Martelella endophytica: one gene and its partner. The protein of the gene in region 2 binds, or shares a complex with, the protein of the main gene of each other region. Links are inferred from orthologs where the notes say so. Each region holds a gene or a part of one and is shown on either strand. Other genes may lie near its edges. The genes, in order: accD and accB.

The links.
Region 1: the proteins of accB (region 2) and accD are in contact, whole or in part, in a solved structure (PDB 8UXZ), measured with the Escherichia coli proteins. The link is inferred for Martelella endophytica from one-to-one orthologs.

The regions. Positions count from the first base shown.
Region 1 is NZ_CP010803.1:1,096,474-1,099,436, reverse strand. It holds accD (acetyl-CoA carboxylase, carboxyltransferase subunit beta), read right to left. Parts: upstream 1,967-2,963; coding sequence 1,034-1,966; downstream 1-1,033. Other genes in the region: TM49_RS05030 (hypothetical protein), read right to left, coding at 2,951-2,963; trpA (tryptophan synthase subunit alpha), read right to left, coding at 2,076-2,915; TM49_RS05045 (bifunctional folylpolyglutamate synthase/dihydrofolate synthase), read right to left, coding at 1-879.
Region 2 is NZ_CP010803.1:2,847,699-2,859,021, forward strand. Bases 8,014-10,844 are described here. They hold accB (acetyl-CoA carboxylase biotin carboxyl carrier protein), read right to left. Parts: upstream 9,751-10,844; coding sequence 9,277-9,750; downstream 8,014-9,276. Other genes in these bases: accC (acetyl-CoA carboxylase biotin carboxylase subunit), read right to left, coding at 8,014-9,261; aroQ (type II 3-dehydroquinate dehydratase), read right to left, coding at 9,773-10,210; TM49_RS12990 (DsbA family protein), read right to left, coding at 10,312-10,844. Outside these bases: TM49_RS12945 (EAL domain-containing protein), read right to left, coding at 1-2,801; TM49_RS12950 (GNAT family N-acetyltransferase), read right to left, coding at 2,811-3,302; TM49_RS12955 (M16 family metallopeptidase), read right to left, coding at 3,499-4,797; thrC (threonine synthase), read right to left, coding at 4,822-6,219; TM49_RS12965 (hypothetical protein), read left to right, coding at 6,438-6,983; aat (leucyl/phenylalanyl-tRNA--protein transferase), read right to left, coding at 7,284-7,904; more of accC, read right to left, coding at 7,912-8,013; more of TM49_RS12990, read right to left, coding at 10,845-11,136. UniProt on the Escherichia coli protein: This protein is a component of the acetyl coenzyme A carboxylase complex; first, biotin carboxylase catalyzes the carboxylation of the carrier protein and then the transcarboxylase transfers the carboxyl group to form malonyl-CoA.

The DNA of each region.
Region 1 (2,963 bases), 1.8 Mb from region 2 along the record:
CACGTTCAGCATCGCCTGTTCGACAGCATGCTCGTCGACCGAAAATCCGGCAGCCTTGACCGCCGCGATCGCCGCCGCCGCATTGGCATACTGGTGGCGACCGGGCAGGGCCGGCAGCGGCAGATCGAGCAGGCCATCGCCATCCTGATAGACCAGCCGGCCATGCTCCTCATGCGCGGAAAAATCCTGCCCGTAGAGATGCAGCGGACAGCCGAGCCGGTCGGCGGTGGCAATCAGCACCTCTTCGGCAGCCTCAAAATCCTGCTGGCCGATGACCACCGGCACGCCAGGTTTCATGATCCCCGCCTTTTCCGCGGCAATCAGCTCGACCTTGTCGCCGAGATAGGCCTGATGATCGAGCGAGATCGGCATGACGACCGAAACCGCGGGCTTTTCGATGATGTTGGTCGCGTCGAAACGGCCACCGAGGCCGACTTCGAGAATGACCGCGTCGGCTGGAATATCGGCAAACAGCACGAAGGCCGCGGCCGTCAGCAGCTCGAACACCGTCGCCTTGACACCGGCATTCGCCGCTTCGACACGGCGCAGGGTTTCGGCGAGGAGAGCATCATCGACAAAAGCGCTGGCGCCGCCGGGCCCACCGATGCGGAAGCGCTCGTGCCAGTGGACGAGGTGGGGGGAGGAATGGACATGAACGGACAGCCCCGCCGCCTCCAGCAGCGCGCGCGAAAAGGCGCTTGCCGAGCCCTTGCCGTTGGTGCCCGCAATGTGGATAACGGGCGGCAGCGACAGATGCGGATTGCCGAGCTTGGCAAGGAGCACGGCGATCCTGTCGAGCGAAAGGTCGATGCCCTTGGGATGGAGCTGAAGCAGGTGTTCGATGACCCGCTCGGCGGCGCCGAATGATTGGTCAGGCATGGTGTTTCCAGTTTCCGGGCGCGAGGCAGCGCCGCTGATCTGCTGCGGCACTTTCGCCGGGCCGTGTGGCCCGGGCTGCCGGCGCCCGGCTATCCGGCGTTGCGTGGTTTCTTGCTGCCGGAACGCCGCCGGCAGCCGGGAAGGGCGGCCCGGTTCAGGGGGCGGCGGGCACTTCGGCGCCCGCTTCCGCCGGGACCGGGTGATGCGGCGGCTCAAGCAGTGCGCTGGCGGCCGTGCCGGGCACGCCGGTCATGATCTTCAGCACCCGCGCCAGCGTGGCGGGGATATCGTGACGCTTGACCACCATGTCGACCATGCCGTGGTCGAGGAGATATTCCGCCGTCTGGAAGCCGTCCGGAAGCTGTTCGCGGATCGTCTGCTCGATGACACGGCGGCCGGCAAAGCCGATCTCCGCGCCGGGTTCGGCAATGTGCAGATCACCCAGCATCGCGTAGGAAGCGGAAACGCCGCCCGTTGTCGGATTGGTGAGCACGACGATATAGGGCAGGCTCGCCTCGCGCATCATTTCCACCATCACGGTCACGCGCGGCATCTGCATCAGCGACAGGATGCCTTCTTGCATGCGCGCGCCGCCCGATGCCGGGAAGATCACCAGAGGGCATTTTTCGGCAAGCGCACGGTCGAAGGCCTGGATGATCGCCTCGCCGGCAGCCATGCCCAGCGAACCACCGAGAAACTTGAACTCATGGACGACGCCGACGAGTTTCAGACCCTGCAATTCGCCGATGCCGGCGATGATCGTGTCTTCCTGGTCGGTCTTCGCCCGATTTTCCTTCAGACGGTCGGCATATTTCTTGGAATCGCGGAACTTCAGCGGGTCCTGCGCCACCTTCGGCTGCGGCAGGTCCTCGTAGACGCCGCCATCGAAGAGATCGGCAAGCCGCGCGCGCGCCGGCATCTTCATATGGAAGCCGGAGGAGGGGATGACCCACTTGTTTTCCTCGAGGTCCGTGTGAAACACCATGGCCCCTGTCTCGGGGCACTTGATCCACAAATTCTCGGGAACCTCACGGCGGCCGAACATGGAATTGATCCGCGGCCGAACGTAATTTGTAATCCAGTTCACCAAAAGAACCTCCTGCTTTGCCGTCTCGCGACGGAAATGCTTCTTTTATCTACGCACGCGACAGCGGGATCCCCGCCGCCGTGCATCAATGGCCTGCCGTGTGCCAGATTTACTCCGCCGCCGCAAGCCGGGCGTCACGCACGCCACTCGAGAGCCCACGCACGAAAGTGGCCACCGCATCAACCGTGTCCTTGCCGCCCTTGCCGTTCGCATCGAGGCTGCCGGCAATCTGGTTGACCACCGCGGTACCGACAACAACGCCATCGGCCGCCGCGCCGATGATGCGCGCATGCTCCGCCGTCTTGACGCCAAAGCCGACGCAGACCGGCAGGTCCGTATGCGCCTTGATGCGGGCGACAGCGGCGCCGATCTTCGAGGTATCCGGCAGCGCCGAGCCGGTGATGCCGTTCATCGAGACATAGTAGACGAAGCCCGACGTATTGTTCAGCACCGTCGGCAGGCGCTTTTCATCCGTCGTCGGCGTGGCCAGGCGAATGAAGTTCAGGCCCTTGGCCAGCGCCGGGGTGCAGAGTTCCTCATCCATCTCCGGCGGCAGGTCGACGATGATCAGGCCGTCAATGCCGGCATCGAGCGCATCTTCGATGAAGGCGTCGACGCCATGGATATAGATCGGATTGTAATAGCCCATCATCACGATCGGCGTATCGGCGTCGGTCTTGCGGAATTGCCGGGCGAGGTCGAGGGTCTTCACCAGCGTCTGGCCACCCTTCAGTGCCCTCAGGCCGGCCATCTGGATCGCGGGGCCATCTGCCATCGGATCGGAAAATGGCATGCCAAGCTCGATCACATCCGCGCCCGCCTTTGGCAGCGCCTTCATGATCTGAAGCGAGGTGTCGAAATCCGGATCGCCGCCCATGAAATAGGTGATCAGCGCCGGCCGGCCCTCGGCCTTCAATGCGGCAAAGCGTTTTTCCATACGTTCGGTCATACTCAACTCCGTGGCATCTTCGATGCGAATTCCGTCTACTCGTCTGCT
Region 2 (11,323 bases):
CAGCCGGCTTCCGCCAAAGCTGCCGTCTCGACCTCGCCCGTCACCTCCGTCACGCCGATGCGCACGCCATAGGTGGAGGTCAGCGCCGTGAAGGCCCTGACCGTTTCCGCTTGCGTTTCCTGGTTCTGCCGGAAGATCCCCGCGCTGATATAGGCCGCATCGAAACGGAAGTTGCGCAATAGCGTCAGCGAGCCATGACCGCTGCCGAATTCGGAAAGCGTCAGGCCGGCGCCGATCGAGCGCAGATGCTGAAGTGCGAGCTTCGCCTGCTCCGGCGCTTCGAGCACAACATTTTCCGGTATTGCGAACACCACCTGCCGGGGCGCGACCTCGGACTGACGGATGATGTTTTCGAGCTCGATCAGCGTGCTGGTCCGCAGCGTCTCCGTGGAGTTGAGCTGGATGCTGACGAAGGGACGCGCCTTCGGCAGCGCCTGCTGCCACGATACAAGGTCTTCCAGCGCCTGTCGGACGGTGTAGAGCACCAGATCGGCGGCCTTGCCGTTTTCCCGGCTCATCTCGATGATTTCGCCCGCCGGAACGTCGCCATGCTGGGGATGGCGCCAGTTCAGGAAGCAGGTGAAGCCGATGACGTCAAAACCCTCGATGCGTACGACAGGACGATAGAGAACCGACATCTCGCGGCGGTCGATGGCGCGGCTGAGGTCGGCGCGAAGCTGCCGGCGTTCGTCGCTGAGCATGCGCAGGGCAGGGCGGTAGGTTTCCACCGCATTGCCGCCCATGCGCTTGGCTCTCAGCGTTGCAAGCCGGGCGTCCTCCAGAAAAGCTTCGGCGGTTTCATGCTCCTCGTGCCACGAGGCGATGCCGATCGAGGCGGTGAGCGAAATCTCGCGGCTTTCGAAGGCGATCGGCATGTCGATGGCCGAGGCAAGCTGATCGGTAAAGTCCGCCACCTCGCCGGGATCGCTCTGCGACAGCAGAATGATGGCAAAGCTGTTGTCGGAAAGCCGCGACAGCGTGTCCTCCGGCTTCAGGAGCCGCTGGATGCGACGGGTGAGCGCGATGAGGATATTGTCGCCGGCGGCAAAACCGAGCGTCTCGTTGATGTCGCTGTAGCGGTCGATATCGGCGACGATCAGTGTCGGGCGGAAACCATTGCCGGCACGCGACTGGACGATCAGCGACTGCAGGCGGTCGAGGAAGATGGTGCGGTTCGGCAGGCCCGTCAGATTGTCGATCACCGCATCCTGCAACAGACGCTGGGTGCTGACCTTCTGATCGGTGAGATCGGAGAGCGTGCCGACGCAGCGGATCACCTCGCCATCGGTCGACAGTACCGGCCGGGCGCGGATCAGCATCCAGTGATAGTGGCCGTCATTGGCACGCATCCGGAATTCCATCTTCAGCCGTCCACGCCGCCATTCGAGGAACAGGTCGAGCGTGGAGCGGAAGCGGTCCCGATCGCCGGGGTGGATATAGCGCAGCCAGGTGCGCGCCGCCCCGTTCAGGGCGCCGGCGGAAAGGCCGATCTTTGGGGCGAAGTCGGGTTCGGTGACGATCCGGTCACGGCCGACATCCCAGTCCCAGACCGTGCCGTCGGTGCCCAGCAGCGCCAGCGCCTGGCGTTCGAGATCGGAGAACAGGCCCGGCTGATAGGCGCCACCGGAAAAGGAGTGCTGGATCACCGTGAAGCCGAGCAGCAGCACGATCAGCACTAGGCCGCCGTCGAGAGCCGGCTGGACGATGTCGTTGTCGAGCCGCCCCGACACCGTCATCCAGGCCGCAAACAGCCAGGCCGCGATCAGCGCCCAGGCCGGCATAAGCAGGATGGCGCGGTCGTAGCGGCGCAGGCTGAGGTAGAAGATCAGTCCCGTGCCGGCGGCCACGGTTGCCGCGAAGGAGAGGCGGGCGATGCCGGCGGCGGCCGGCGGGTCGAAGATCGCAAGCCCGAACAGACCCATCAGCGCCAGGCCCCAGGCGGCTGCGGCGTAGCCCAGTTGCGCATGCCATCGGGCGAGATTGAGATAGGTGAACAGGAACACGACAAGGCTGAAGGAAATCGCCACATCCGCGCTCGCCCGCCAGATCCGCAGGTCCGCGGCCGCAAGCGGGATAAGCTTGTCGAGGAAGCCGAAATCGATCGCGACATAGAGCAGCACCGACCAGGCAAGCATCGCGGTTGCCGGCAGCAGTGACGTTCCCTTCACCACGAAGAGAATGCTGAGGAAAACCGCTAGAAGCCCGGCAATGCCGAGCACGACGCCGTAGTAGAGCGTGAAGGCGTTTTGCGTGTCCTTGTAGGCCTCGGGTGACCAGAGATAGAGCTGTGGCAGTTCGGGGCCGCTGAGTTCGACAACGAAGGTAATGACGGCCCCGGGATTGAGCGTGATCGCGAAGACATCCGCGTCGTCGCTGTTTTGCCTGCTCAGCGCGAAGCCTTCGCTCGGCGTGATGGCCGCGATGCGCGAGGACCCAAGGTCCGGCCAGAACATGCCGGAGCCGGGAAGGCGGAAATGCGGAGCGACGATCAGGCGATCGAGCTGCTCGTCGGAGACGTTTGCAAGCGAGAAAACCGCCCAGTCGCCGCTGTGGGCGCCGTCGCTGGAACGCACCTCGATACGGCGTCGGATGCCATTGGAATCGGGCACGGTCGAAATCTGGAAGGTGTCGCCTTCATTGGGGTAGATGTCGACATGGCCGGTCAGATCGATCGCGATATCGCCACGCGAGACCTCGACCGGTTCCAGCGCGAGGGCCTGAACGGCGCTGGCGAAGAACGCAAGAACAAGAAGAAGCGGCAGGACCAGGTCCCGGTGAAGGCGGCTGGGAGCGGGTCGCATCTTTGGTTTTCAGGTCCTTTTGGCGTCATTTTCATCGTTCAGCAGGGCGTAGAGATGGTGATCCTGCCACACACCGTTGATGCGAAGGTACCGGCGCAACAGCCCCTCCCTGCTGAACCCGGCCTTTTGCAACAGCGAAGCGCTGCGTTCGTTGGTTGGGATACAGGCCGCCTCAATGCGGTGCAACCTCAGTTCATCGAAGATAAACGGAATAACCAGTTGAAGTGCGGCAAACATATGGCCCTTGCCGGCATATTCCTCGCCCATCCAGTAACCGAGCATGCACATCTGGGCGACACCGCGGCGGATGAGACCGATGGTGATGCCGCCGACCAGCGTGTCGCTCTGCCTCAAGAAGATGAAAAGCTGGATGCTCGTGCCAGCATCGTAGTCCAGATTGACGCGCCGGACCCTGCGGCGGAAGGCGCGCTCCGTCATGTCATCGACGCTCCAGAGCGGCTCCCACGGCTGCAGGAAGGCGCGGCTCCTGATTCGCAGCATCTTCCAGGCCTTGAAGTCCGAATTGCGCGGCAGGCGCAGCACATGCTCTTCGGACTGAAGGGAAAAGCGGCTTCGCTTCAACGCCTTGGGAGAGACGAGGTTGGCTATCAATGTCCCGCCTCCACTCAATCCGGCCTGGGGGCGGCCCTGGAAGGGGCCGCCTCACCGAAAGCGTGCGCAAAACCCGGCATGGTGCTCAGGAGCCCGCTTTCACGGCTTTGTGGACATTGAGCGAAAGCTCTTCGATAATGGCGTCAAGCGGCGAAAGCTGCTCGAGCGGACCGATCGCCGAAAGGGTCGGCATGGCATCGAAGAAAGTGCGCCCGGCAAGATCGGTGAGCCGCTTGGGCGTGATGTTCTCGATGCGCATCATCATTTCCTCGTTCGGGATCGGCCGGCCCCAGAGCATCACCTGCCGGGCGATCTGGCCGGCTCTCGCCGCAGCGCTTTCTTGCCCCATCAGAAGCTGGGCGCGGATCTGCGCGCGGGCGCGATCGATCTCGGTCACGTCGACGGTGTCGGCAGCGCGGTGCAGCTCGTCGATGATGACGGGAATGAGTTCGGGAAGCTGCTCGCCGCCAGTTGCCGCGTGCACTGCGAAGACGCCGGAGTCGGAAAAGCCCCAATGGAAGGAATAGACCGAGTAGCAGAGGCCGCGCACTTCGCGGACCTCCTGGAACAGGCGTGACGACATGCCGCCGCCGAGTACATTGGCGAGAATCTGCGAGCAGTAGAAATCCTGCGCGTGATAGGCCGGGCCCTCGAAGCCGAGGATGACCTGCGCGTCCGAAAGCTGCCGGGTCTCGCGCACCTCACCGCCGGTATAAGCGGCGGCCTCCATCATCGGCGGTGTTTCCGGTTTCAGGGGCAGGGCGGCAAACCGGTCCTCGACCATGCGCACGAACTCGTCGTGGCGCACCGCACCGGTGGCGACGATGAAGATGCGGTCTGTCGTGTAGTTGCGGGCGAGATAGCGGCGGATGTCATCGGGCGTGAAGGCCATCACCGTATCGGGCGTGCCGAGGATGGGGCGGCCGATCATCTGGTCGCGATAGGCGGCGCCGGCGAAATTGTCGAACACGACATCGTCGGGAATGTCATTCGCCGCGCCGATCTCCTGCATGATGACGTTCTTCTCGCGGGCCAGTTCCTCCTCGTCGAAACTCGAATTTGTGAGGATGTCGGCGAGAATGTCGACGGCAAGCGGCAGATGGTCCTTCAGCACGCGGGCATAATAGGACGTCGTCTCGGTGGACGTCGCGGCATTGACCTCGCCGCCGACGTTCTCGATCTCCTCCGCGATCTGGCGCGCCGTGCGGCGGCCGGTACCCTTGAACGCCATGTGCTCCAGAAGATGGGCAATACCGTGTTCATTCCTGAGTTCGTTGCGCGAACCGGACTTGATCCACGTGCCAATGGCCACGCTTTCGATATGCGGCATGTTCTGGGTAACGACTGTCAGCCCGGAAGGAAGCCGGGTGTACTCTACGGTCATGCGAACCTGCTTTCGTCCTTTTGATCAGCTTTCAGTGGTCAACCGCGCGCGGATGAAAGCCTGTAGTTCATCCAGATCGGGGGACAGGACACTGAAATGCTCCTCCTTGTCCATCAAATGAGCAAGCCATGATGGAAGCGTCGGGTCAATACCACTTGCCGATTTTACCGCGGCGGGGAACTTTGCCGGGTGCGCGGTCGAAAGCACGACCATCGGGTTTTGATCGTCCTGATGCTCGCGCGCCACCGACACGGCGACCGCGGTATGCGGGTCGATGAGGACACCGGTTTCCTCAAGCGTCCGGCCGATTTCGGCGGCAACTGCCGTCTCATCGGTACGACCGGCCGAGAAAGTCTCGCGGATATTTCCGAGCGTTTTGCCCTCAATATCGAAGGCGCCAGACTGCTTCAGCCCCGCCATGGCACGGCGGATATAGGCGGCGTCGCGGCCACTCGCCTCGAACAGAAGCCGTTCGAAGTTCGAGGAAATCTGGATATCCATTGATGGCGAGGTCGTCGCCTTGACGCCGCGCATCTCGTAACGGCCGGTCTCGAGCGTGCGGGCGAGAATGTCGTTTTCGTTGGTGGCGATCACCAGCCGGCCGATCGGAAGCCCGATCTGCTTGGCCACATAGCCGGCGAAGATATCGCCGAAATTGCCAGTCGGCACGGTGAAATCGATCTCGCGGTCCGGCGCGCCGAGCGACAGGCCGGCAGTGAAATAATAGACCACCTGCGCCATGATGCGCGCCCAGTTGATCGAATTCACGCCGGAAAGCTTCACCTCCCTGCGGAAGCCGGCATCGCCGAACATCGCCTTCACCAGGTTCTGGCAGTCGTCGAAATGGCCCTCGACGGCAATCGCGTGGACGTTCTTCGCGCCGATCGTGGTCATCTGGCGCTGCTGGACCGGCGAAACCTTGCCGTGCGGGAACAGGATGAAGATGTCGGTGCGGCTGCTCGCCGAAAAGGCGTCGATTGCCGCTCCGCCGGTGTCGCCCGACGTGGCGCCGACGATGGTGGCATGTTCGCCGCGTTCGGCAAGAACATGGTCCATCAGCCGCGCCAGAAGCTGCATCGCCACGTCCTTGAACGCGAGCGTCGAACCATGGAAGAGCTCGAGCGTGAACCGGTTCGGGCCGCTCTGGACGATCGGAGTCACGGCGGAATGGCGGAACGTGGCATAGGCCCCGTCAATCATCGCCTTCAGCCGGTCTTCAGCGATTTCTCCGCCGACGAATGGCGTGAGGATAGCGAGGGCGATCTCCTGATAGCTCTTGCCGCGCAATGCCCTGATGTCGTCCGCAGACATCTTCGGCCATTCGCGCGGAAGATAGAGGCCACCGTCCTCCGCAAGGCCTGCGAGCAGCGCATCGGAGAAACCAAGGGTCGGCGCATCGCCCCGCGTTGAGATGTAGTCCACGCCAAGCTCCCTTTCGTGCTTGCCAGCTTCCGGAAATTGTCTGGCGCCAGCCAACGCGACCGGTTATGACGTTCGCTCAGGGAAGCGTCGCAAGACAATCGATTTTTGCGTTGGCGCTGGTATAGACTAAAGCCAGAGGGATTGAAAAGCCCTGCAGAAACCGAAGGGTCGGGAAAGCGCCCGGGAAGAGACCCTGAGAGAGGAAAGGAAATCCAGCCGTGTCATTCCGTCAGACAAGCCGCCTCACAAGCCTATCCGCGATAGCGCTCATCGCCGTGCTTTCAGCCTGCTCGACCAGCAAGCCGGAACCAGAGCCCGCACCTGCGCTTCCGGTCACGCCCGGCATGAACCTCACGGCGATGATGCGGCTGTGCCCGCAGGCAATGCTGGACGATGACGACACCTTCAACCGCGTCTATTCGCCGGCCGGTGCCGAAAAGCCGGAAAACCTCGTCTATCAGACCTCGCTCACCGATTTCAGCCGCGCCTGCACCGTGGCGCCGACCCAGGATGGCCTGCTGGTGCAGCTCTCCGTCGCCGGCCGGCTCGTCGGCGGGCCGAAGGCCCGTCCCGGCGTCTACAAGGTTCCGGTCCGCGTCGAGGTGGTCAGTGGCTCCACGGCGCTCTACGATCAGGTCATCACCAAGGAAGTGACCCTTCCTGCCGATGGCCTTTCCACCCAGTTCCTGTTCGAGGCCTCGAATATCCCGGTCCCGGTGACCGCCGGCGAGAACACCCGCGTGCGGGTCGGGATCGCGAAGTAGGGGATCACCGGCGGCACAGGCATGCCATGTCGACCTCCTTCATCCCCTGCTTGAAGGCAGGGCAATTGCAGATAGCTTGAATTTCGCTCCACTTACTCTCTCCCGCTTGCGGGAGAGATGCCCAGAAAGGGGCAGTGAGGGTGAAGCAGCATTTCTGTTTGTGAGGGCGCCCGTGTAGATAAGCTCGCCCCTCACTGTCGCTGTCGCGACATCTCTCCCCGCCGGGGCGAGAAGGTTTGGGGGCTGTGCGGTAACGCCATATGCGATAGCGCTTCACTCAAGGGGTAGATTGGCCGATACTCACGGGAAGGGCTGATCGGGCCAGACGAGGGCGGCGTTGAGGAGGGTCATGTATTCCTCCTTGGGGATGTCGATCGCGCCCATCGTCTTCAGGTGTTCGGTGGTGAACTGCGTGTCGAGCAGCACGAAGCGGTTGGCCCTCAACCGCTCCACCAGGTGAACGAGGCAGATTTTCGAGGCGTTGGGGCGGCGGGAGAACATGCTCTCGCCGAAGAAGGCCGCTTTCAGGGAGACGCCATAAAGCCCGCCGACAAGTTCGCCATCCTCGTAGGCCTCGACACTGTGGGCGTGGCCCATCGCGTTGAGCGCCTTGTAGAGGTCGCGGATCTCGCTGTTGATCCATGTCTGCGGGCGATCGGGGGCAGGGGCCGCACAGGCGGCAATGGTGCCGTCGAAATCGTGGTTGAAGCGGATATCATAGGGATGCCTGCGCATGAACTTGCGCAGGCTGTGGGAGATGTGCAGCCCGTCCAGCGGTATGATGCCGCGGATTTCGGGCTCCACCCAGAACAGCTCCGTATCCTCGGCGGATTCGGACATGGGGAAAAGGCCGATGCTGTAGGCATTGAGAAGCAGTTCCGGCGTCACGCCACTGCTGCCTTTCGCGGCACCTTTCCCCATGGGGTCCTCAGCTGTTTGCCTTGTTTTCCAGATAGTGTTCCAGCCAGTGGATATCATAGTCGCCATTGGCGATATCCTGGTTGGCAATCAGATCCTGAAAAAGCGGCAGCGTCGTGTCAATCCCGTCGACGACGAACTCGTCAAGCGCCCGCTTCAGCCGCATCATGCATTCGACGCGGGTGCGCCCGTGAACGATGAGCTTGCCGATCAGGCTGTCGTAATAGGGCGGGATCTTGTAGCCCTGATAGACACCCGAATCGATGCGAACGCCAAGGCCGCCCGGTGCATGGAAATGCGTGATCGTGCCCGGGGAAGGCCGGAAGGTCGCGGCGTTTTCGGCGTTGATCCGGCATTCGATGGCGTGACCGGAGAAGGAGATATCCTTCTGCGACACGGAAAGCCCGGCGCCGGATGCGACGCGGATCTGCTCGTGGACGAGGTCGATGCCGGTAATCGCTTCGGTGATCGGGTGCTCCACCTGCAGGCGGGTGTTCATCTCGATGAAGTAGAACTCGCCGTTTTCATAGAGGAACTCGATGGTGCCGGCGCCGCGATATTTCATCTTGCGCATGGCCTCGGCGCAGATCTCGCCGATCTCGAGGCGCTGCTCGACATTGAGCGCCGGCGAATTAGCCTCTTCCCAGACCTTCTGGTGGCGGCGCTGCAGCGAGCAGTCGCGTTCGCCGAGGTGAATGGCAGCGCCTTCGCCGTCACCGAACACCTGCACCTCGATATGGCGGGGCTTGTCGAGATACTTTTCCATGTAGACGGAATCATTGCCGAAGGCTGCGGCGGCTTCGCCGCGCGCGGTGCTCCAGGCCTCGATCAGGTCGTCCCGGGTGCGGGCAAGCTTCATGCCGCGTCCGCCACCGCCGGCGGTGGCCTTGATCAGCACCGGATATCCGATCTCCTCGGCCGTGCGCACGGCGTCTTCCTCGGTGTCGACCGCGCCGCCCGAACCGGGCACGACTGGAATGCCGAGCGATTCGGCCGTCGTCTTGGCGGTGATCTTGTCGCCCATCATGCGAATGTGTTCGCTGGTCGGGCCGATGAAGGTGATGCCGTGGGCCTCGAGGATTTCGGCGAACTTGGCATTTTCCGACAGAAAGCCGTAGCCGGGATGCACCGCATCCGCGCCGGTGATCTCGCAGGCCGCGACGATCTGGTGAATGTTGAGATAGCTCTCGCGCGAAGACGGCGGGCCGATACACACGCTTTCGTCGGCGAGCCGCACATGCATCGCATTGGCGTCAGCCGTCGAATGGACGGCGACGGTGGCGATGCCGAGCTCCTTGCAGGCGCGCTGCACCCGAAGGGCGATTTCGCCGCGGTTGGCAATCAGGATTTTCGAAAACATCAGCTCTGTCACCCGTTATTCGATAACGACGAGCGGTTCATCAAACTCGACCGGCTGGGCATCATCGACAAGGATTTCCACGATCTTGCCGCTCTTCGGGGCAGGGATCTGGTTCATCGTCTTCATCGCCTCGATAATCAGAAGCGTCTGGCCTTCCTTGACGTTGGCGCCGACTTCAATGAACGGACGGGCGCCGGGAGCGGGCGCCAGGTAGACGGTGCCGACCATAGGGGCCTTGATCGCATTGTCGAAGTTGCGGGCCGGTGCTGCGGCCGGCGCGGGCGCGGCGGCTGCCGCCGGGGCAGGCGCTGCTGCTGCTGCGGGTGCCGGAGCGTAAGCAACGGTCTGCGGTGCAGCCATCAGCTCACGGGCAACGCGGATGCGCAGGCCGTCCTGCTCCACCTCGATTTCCGTCAGCTCGGTATCGTTCAGGATCACGGCAAGCTCGCGCACCAGCTTCGCGTCGATTGCCTTCTTTTGTTCTGCCATGGGTGGTGTTCCTTTGTTCTTGTTATTCCGTGAGGGTCTTGAGCGCACGAAGCGCGAGAAGGTAGCTGTCCAGTCCGAAACCACAGATAACCCCCTTTGCGACCGGCGCAATCATGCTTTTGTGCCGGAAGGCCTCACGGGCATGAATGTTGGAGATGTGAAGCTCGACGACCGGAACCTCGATGGCGCGGATCGCATCGTGAAGCGCAATCGAGGTATGGCCGTAGGCACCGGGATTGAGCGCGACGCCGGCGGCCTTCTCATTGGCTTCATGCAGCCAATCGACAAGGACGCCTTCGTGGTTGGTCTGGCGGAAGTCCAGCGCAAAGCCCAGTTCCTCACCGAGCGAGTGGCACTCCGCCTCGATGGAGGCCAGCGTCATGGCGCCGTAAATGCCAGGTTCGCGCTGCCCGAGCAGGTTGATATTGGGACCGTTGAGGACAAAAATTCCGCGTGCCATACGTCAATTCCAGTTTCGCATACACCTATAGACGCTCATGTCGTGGAGGAAAAGCCCCTACGACAAGCCGGTCCAAGGCCTTGAAACACTGTGGTTAAGGGTTACGAGCAAACGCTCTTGCCGCAGTCGCGGACATTGTCGATGGTCTCTTGCAGCACATCGGCGCCGACAGCGCCGGAAATCAGCCGATCGCCGATGATATAGGCCGGCGTGCCGTTGACGCCGATGGCGCTGGCGAGCGCGAAATGCGCGCTCAGCGCCTCTTCGGCCGGGAACTGCTCCATCGCCGCATCGATCGCCGCGTCGTCGACGCCCAGCGCATTGGCGACAGCGCGGGCGGAGGCGTCGTTTGCGCGCGTGCCCGACCCCATCAGCGCCCGGTGGAAGTCTTCATATTTCTCCGGCGCGATCTTCAGGAACGCGTAGGATACCTTTTCGGCGGCTTCGGAATCGGGGCCGAGGACCGGAATTTCCTTCAGCACGAAGCGGACATCCTCATTGGCGGCGATGATGTCGTCCATGTCGGAGAGCGCGCGGCGGCAGTAGCCGCAATTGTAGTCGAAGAACTCGACGACGGTGATGGCGCCTTCGGGGTTGCCGAATTCGGCATCAAAGGCGGGCTGGTAGAGCTTGTCCTGGTTCTCGGCAAGCGCGGCTGAGGCGGCCTGCTGCTGGCGCTCGGCCTGTTTCTGCTGCAGGGCCGTCTGGACGTCGAGCAGGGTTTCCGGGTTTGCCACCAGATAGTCGTGGACGCGCGTGCCGAACGTGTCGTCGCTTGCCGTCTCGACGGCCGCGTCGGTCTCAACCTGAGCCTGGCTCGAGGCCGGCGGGGCGAAGTGATAGATCGCCGCGGTCGTTGCAGCTGCGGTCGCGATGGCCGTCGCGAAAACGGCGCAGATTGCAAGCGTCAGTCCCTTCGAAGACATGTCATCCCCTTCCATCATCGATCGTCCGGTCGTCTAGGCACCAATTGTGCGCAAATGGCGGCATTGTCCATAGGCTGGCGGCAATTCCCGCCGCTTGCCAATCAAAAATCCGTTTTTTTGCCGCCCGGGATTGCGGCCGGGTCCCGGATGGTTCATCCCAAAGGCTGAGATTTGCCCGAAAAGAGAC